One region of the Desulfotomaculum defluvii genome, then DNA from elsewhere that is predicted to be linked to it. Evidence: riboswitches for the same ligand, from Rfam matches in the RefSeq annotation. Region 1 holds a riboswitch; the other holds the start of a gene.

Region 1 (3,415 bases):
AGCTTTGATATACGCCTACACCGATTTCATTGTATTTAGCATTTAATATATTGGCACGGTGACCTGAGCTATTCATCCAGTCCTGCATAACTTGCTCCGGGGTTTTTTGACCCATAGCAATATTCTCCCCAGCTGCTAGGTAGCTGATACCAAATTTGCGCATCATATCAAAGGGAGAGCCATAATTAGGAGAAGTGTGGGAAAAATACCTGCTCTGGTACATATCCTGTGCTTTTGCCTGAGCAACTTTAGTCAAGTCTTCTTTAGCTACCAGAGGCTGCAATCCATACTTAGCCCGTTCAGCATTTACTAGGTTCACTACTTGCTTTTGGAAATCATTCATAAAGGAAGTAGGTTCCTGGGGTACTGGCTGTGGCTCTGGTTGTGGCTCTGGCTCTGGCTGTGGAGCCGCCGGCTCAGGCTGAGGAGTTGGCTCCGGTTGGGGAACTGGTTGCTCTGGTTTCTCAATAGGTTCAGTTATGGGTTTATAACCTAACAATTGAACACAGATCTTACCACTGCTAGTATCCATAAAAGCTAACCCAATTCTGTTATATTTTGCATTTAAAATTGAGCGGCTGCCATAATATACTAACTGCTTTTGCACCATGGTTGCAACATCATTACTACGTACAATAGTTTGTCCAATGGTACTATAACCACCGCTTTTAGCAATATCTAGCAACATGGTTGAACTGGGACTCTGACCGGTTCTTTGGTAGTATTCAAGATTCTTGGCAGCTTGCAGTGAAAGCTGCTGGTCTACCATTAGTGCTGTAAGACCGGCTTTACTACGGGCTTCATTAATCAGCCTAACCATTTCTTGGCTGTCATCGGTGGCTGCCCTAGCTGACTGTGCCGTCATAAGAGACAGCATAAGGGTAAATAGGAACACGGTAACCAGGTACACAGAAAAATTCTTTAAGCGATACTGCATTTCTTTTCTCCTTTCCTTTTTGCCTCCGGAGTTAGCTGACGGGTTCGGGCAAGGAAAACCCTACCTAAAAGGATTCACCCCCATAAACGGTTCCTCCGTACCTCAAGGGATTCGGCATTTCTGTTACATGGCATCTGTGCCTGTCCTAAATAATACATAAAAATACCTGATTTTACAAAAGTCGTAATACCTGGTAATAAATTATTTAATTAGCTAGAAGATGTGTACAAACATTTTTTTGGTTGTAAACTCATTTTAAAACATATATACCATTTTTTTACACGAAACAAAAGCCCCACGTTCTTCGTCGCGGGGCTTTCCTTCCTAAAACTCAACATTTAGTTTATCTAACACCATCTGAATATGATTGAAGACAGTTACTCGGTCGGACCCTGCGAACAATAAACCAACTGCTCTGTTCCCTTCAGTAAGTACTAAGGAGCCGCTATCTCCGCCCTGAGATTTCATATCACAAATTACTTGGTTACTGAAATAAGCATTATTATTATCATCCATTTTAACTTGCATCGTGGTACCTATGGCAGTAACTACCCCAGAGGTGATTCCTGTTGTTCTGCCACTCTTAAATACCTTCATACCAGGTTTAGCCTCTGCAACACCTTGTATCTTTCCAAAGCCAATAATATCATCGTTAATCATATCTGGATTCAGGGGTCGGGCAACTGCACAATCCACATGGTTTGCAACCCCTTCTCTTTTAAAAAATTTCAAATCGTAATTGGGCCGGATGGCGTGAACAAACATGTTTGCAATACGGGATGCCCCATTGGCTATGGGGCAAGTAGCAGGTGCTTCTCCCTTTTGGATCGGAATATATCTTAATAGTGTTGCTATTCGGTCATTCTTTGTTCCACCGTCATATTCACCAGGTTGTAAAATTAGGTCTCCCGGAGCAGACCGACCATCTTTACCATCCGTAGCATTGGCTAAAATATGGTTGTTCGAAAGGATAAGTGGTTCACCAGTGGTGCGATCCCTTACCACTGCTCCAAAGGTGCCGGCCGTAACTCGATAGTGCCCCAGACTTAGACCAGGGCGGGCTGGTCTAACATGCTTTTTTCTATCATCTTCCAAAAAACGTATTTCTCCAACTTCAATAACATCTGTCTCTAAACCATTAATTTTATAGGGTACTAGTTCCTCACGACTTAAAGTTTCAGCACCTTCTTTTTTCGATACAAAGATAATAATTGCCTTTTGTTCCGTTCTTTCCAAACCCACATGTTTATAGCCCACACCAACACCAACAACATTTTTAATACCTAGTAAACGCCATTTGGCTTTTTCAACGGCTTTCAAAAAGTTTACCATAAAGGAAATCCCTCCCTAAAATGTCCTAGATCATCATATGCTAGACTTTAGGAAGGGGTACTATGGTTTTAATATTCCGTTCTAGGTACGCCTAATCGATGTTTTCCTCTAGTTTCTACACCACCTATACCATCAAAGCCAGTAATGGTACTTTTAATAATATCCCGAATGGCAATTGGATCATGAATTGATGTATATGCTATCTTTTCTACCACAAACACCGGATCAAAGGCATGAATCAATACCCGTTTTGGTGAACTTGCAAAATTGGCACCAGCACTTAAGACAGCTTCATAACAAGACTGGCAGGCACCGGCAAAAATCACTAAATCATCCCTACTTTTTTCAAAGGTGCGGGCAATTTTTACGGCCTCAATAAAGTATTTTGAGTTATGGTAATTATTTACGTCAGTCAGATCCTTGGCTCCTTTTTTTAAACCGTCATGCCCGGTCAGTACTAAAATATCAGGGTAATGTTTTTCTAGAAGAGCTAGCACTCTTTTGGGCTGTTCCTCTTCATCAATAGCATACCCGAAAGCTGGTATAGAAAGATTTCGATAGGTGGTCATGCATAATTCTAAATAATCTTTATCTCCGTCCAGATGGAGTACTGTACCGGGCACATCAAAACCCTCAATGTCATTATCGTCCCCTTTGTCCGATTGAGCAGCCCTATTCATACATAATCCATCGGTACATCTTTTAATTCGGTCTTTGCGTTCATCCATGCGTCTTTGCATAACCCGATTCATTACTTCTTCGTTCTTTTTTATAGTTTGGGTCCAATATTTTGCCACATCTTTTACATCCACTTTAATCAGGTCATCTACTAACGAACTAGCAAATAACCTTATATCCAGTCCCTTGAGGACTGCGTAATCTTTACCGTCTGGCCCCCGGTAAACGCTGTTAACCTTAAAAAAAACATCGTTGCCATAGGATCTACGAGCAACAATATCGCCCTCTTTAATTTTTGACACGGACTTACCCCCTTTCTAGTTATCATCTTATGTTGGGGGTAAGCGTGTTGTGATTATTTGCTAATAGCTAATGACTAACGGCTAAGATTACTTAGTATACTTATCAGCCACACTGGAGGCAGCAAAGGAATCCGGTTTTATTTTTGCCTTAAACCCACTACCAGTA
Region 2 (3,415 bases), on a different contig from region 1:
TCTGGCTGTGTAGCGCAGGGATAATTCCCTTAGGGCATTGATATTTCCTGGCCGCAAAAATTTACGTTTGGCTTCCTCGTCCTGTCCTGGTATATAGACTTTTCCATCTTTAAAACGTTGGAATAATTCTTCTGGACGAATATCAACCAGTTGAATTTGTGCACACTGTTCCAAAATGCGATCGGGAACGGTTTCACTTACAGTAACACCAGTAATCTGTGCCACTATATCTTTCAGTGTCTCCAAATGCTGAATATTTACAGTGGTATAAACATGAATCCCCGCGGCCAACATTTCCTCGATATCCTGATAGCGGCGCGCATGGCGAGAACCTGAAACATTGGTGTGGGCCAACTCATCAACCAAGACAAGCTCCGGCCTTCGCTGTAAAAGGGCATCCAAGTCCATTTCCAAAAATTCTTTATGCTCGTATTCTATGATACGGGCTGGAACAACGGGAAGGCCCTGTAAAAGGGCCTCCGTTTCTAAACGACCGTGGGTTTCTACCCAGCCAACTACCACATCAACACCTTCGGCCAACTGTTCTCGGGCTGCCTCCAGCATGGCATAGGTTTTCCCCACACCTACTGCCGCCCCAAGAAATACCGTTAACTTTCCTTGACCTTCTTCAAGTCCGGACAGAAGTGCGTCAGGGTCAACTCGTCTTTCCTTTAACATGCTACAGCCTCCGTATCATCATTTCTTATCCATTAAATATTTGTAAAGGAATGATTTTTATACAATAATAAACCATGTTATCAAAGAAATAAATCCAATAGAAGTCAACTTCATACCTTCATGTCCTCCATATTTACAAGGTGGTATACAAGAAAAAAGAGAGTCGCCAATTACTTATGTCTCCCCCCACAGTAGAAGGTTTTTATTATTTAACCTGTCTACCATAGGGGGAGCATATCATAAAGCGATACTCCCTTTCTTTATAGCTTTTAAATTTAAGCCTTTAGCTTGATCAAATAAACGACCCCAGTTGAAAACCGGAGCCTTTCATAAACATACTTGGAATCAACACTTGGGTGGTAAGTCATTACTTTTTTATTACTTCGACAATATTTGCTAGATCACATACTTCTGTGTGGGCATACCAAACCTTGTAATCATTAACAATAATGGTTAAATTATTTATATTTTTCTTACCCAAAATTTCTGCTGCCTTATCTTGGTCACTAAAGGCAAACCAGTATTTTCTTTCATCGTAAGTTAGCCTAGGAATATTCTTTATACTTTCCTCACTAACATCGAAGGTAAGACAATCTGGTAAAAATTCATCCTTTTCATCATGGTAAATTAGATTACCAGTTAGTTGAATTTTACCACTGAATTCAACCTCTGCAGGATAATCTTTGCTAGGATAATCCTTATTGTATGTAATAGCCTTTACTTTCAAACCAGCTACACTATCTCCTACTTTTGTCTTCAATGGATCAAAGACGTTGTTTATTGATGGATCAACAGTCTCAGAGGTCTGAGCAGCCTGTGGCTGGGGATCACCTTGGGTTTGAGAAATTACTTTATTCTCGTTATTCTGGCACCCCATAAGAGTCATGATTAAAAGCAGGCAAATAAATATTTTTTTAAATTTAAACATAGGAAACTCCTTTTTTATACATTTTTTAAATTATTATACGTAAAATCTTAGACATTTTTAAGGTATTCTAGTTTCCTCATAAAATTTTATTTAGTTTAACGACCACACCAAACAGGACTATTCAAAAGCCCTGTTTGGAGGTTACTGCACTAAAGAAACTGCTAATACTTACCATGGTATTTACCCCCTCAAATAATGGTTTTAGATACGAATTAATGTAAGTAATAAAAAATATGGCCGAAGTTTCTTTTTTTGGAACACGGGGGATCAAATTCTGGGGCGAGTCCTATTGATGGAGGTGGCTTATAGCAGATTCAGGATGGGGACCCTCAACCCAAGCCCGTCAACTAACCCCGCAGGCCAAAGGAGGGTGTATTATTTGTTTTTGCGTAGAATTTTGCTTTCTTTAACCTTATTCGGTTCCTTGGCCTTTGCCACTACCTTTGCTACAGCTGCCGAACATACCGTGGCTCAGGGTGATACCCTTTATCTCATCGCTCAACATTACGGTACCCAGGTAGATAAATTAAAATCAACTAATCAATTAAAAAGTGATATGCTTTATCCCGGCCAGAAGCTGCAAGTCCCCGACCAAACATATACAGTACAAAAGGGGGACAGCCTTTTTCTTATCGGAAAAAGATTGAACCTGCCCTACCAGGAGATTTTACGTGCAAACAAGCTGTCTAGCTCTACTACCATTTACCCTGGCCAGGTATTGAGGATACCCGTAGTCCAGGGAACAGTAAGTAGAGGTTCTTCAATTGACCGAGCTGGCACTAAATTCTCCGCCGGAGATTTGGACCTTCTGGCCCGCTTAATCACCGCTGAAGCAGACTCGGAATCTTATCTCACAAAGGTAGCTGTGGGTGCAGTGGTTTTAAATAGAGTAAAAAGTAACCTGTTCCCCAACAGCATAGCCAAAGTTGTTTACCAGGTAGAAAATGGTCATTATCAATTTGAACCAGTGTTAAACGGCTGGATCAATGTGAAGGCTTCACCGGATGCCATACGGGCGGCCAAAGAAGCCTTAAGCGGGGTAGACCCCACCAAAGGAGCCCTCTATTTCTTTGAGTCTTGGGTACCCAATAAATTTCTCCAAGCCCGTCCGGTAAGTATGGTGCGGGATAGTTTTACCTTTTCCTATTAACCAGAATTTAATATTTAAGGGAGTTTCTTCATCTGTAAGGAACTCCCTTATTTATCTGCTCTTGGTAGATCGAGCTTCCTTCAGGATAAAGGACTCCTATTTTTTAAAATACCGAATATATATATTATAAATAAGTTGTGGCCTCCAATTCGCAGTGTTGGCTGCCAAATAACCAAGGGTAAAACTAATAAAAGGAAGGGATAACTATGGGTGGAGTAATTGAGTTAACAGGTTGGCTTGGACTTATTTTATTAAGTGCTTGTTTAGCGAAGTTTTCTAGCAAGGGAAAAATAGACAACCAACTCATGTTATTTTTTAAGAAAAATCACAAATACTTCGGCTGGACTGCATTAACTGCATTATTCCTACATGGTACCCTAGCCACCACAAACCTCCTTATACCAGTTATGGGACAGAGTAACCGTTTGTCAATATTGGCAGAAACTAGTTGGGGCTATTTGCTTTGGTTGATGTTACTAGCCATCTGTATTGCTTCAGTTATGCTATCTTACAAAACTTTTCGACGTAGACATCTGCAAATGGTACTGATTTTAGGGGTTTTACTACTGATTCATATTGAATAAGCCTTAATAATCAATCTTCTCCAGGAACAGCCCACTTGCATCGGCAATGCCACCAGTTTGATTCCGTTCTTTTGC

Evidence for each region. Region 1 has a riboswitch for cyclic di-AMP ahead of ACYQ03_RS02245 (CAP domain-containing protein). Riboswitches for the same ligand answer to the same signal wherever they lie in the genome.
Region 2: it holds a riboswitch for cyclic di-AMP, as region 1 does, so the genes downstream of both, ACYQ03_RS00485 (cell wall hydrolase) here and ACYQ03_RS02245 (CAP domain-containing protein) in region 1, are expected to answer to the same signal.

What each region holds. Positions count from the first base shown of each region.
Region 1 is NZ_BAAHYV010000004.1:104,617-108,031, reverse strand. It holds gene ACYQ03_RS02245 (CAP domain-containing protein) at 1-937, opposite strand, end outside; cyclic di-AMP (ydaO/yuaA leader) riboswitch at 943-1,064, opposite strand; gene ACYQ03_RS02240 (chymotrypsin family serine protease) at 1,262-2,269, opposite strand; gene yabG (sporulation peptidase YabG) at 2,338-3,249, opposite strand; gene ACYQ03_RS02230 (ribonuclease H-like YkuK family protein) at 3,337-3,415, opposite strand, start outside.
Region 2 is NZ_BAAHYV010000001.1:101,077-104,491, forward strand. It holds gene ACYQ03_RS00475 (DUF4118 domain-containing protein) at 1-678, opposite strand, end outside; gene ACYQ03_RS00480 (hypothetical protein) at 1,046-1,606, opposite strand; cyclic di-AMP (ydaO/yuaA leader) riboswitch at 1,832-1,984, shown strand; gene ACYQ03_RS00485 (cell wall hydrolase) at 1,986-2,756, shown strand; gene ACYQ03_RS00490 (iron reductase) at 2,963-3,340, shown strand; gene truA (tRNA pseudouridine(38-40) synthase TruA) at 3,344-3,415, opposite strand, start outside.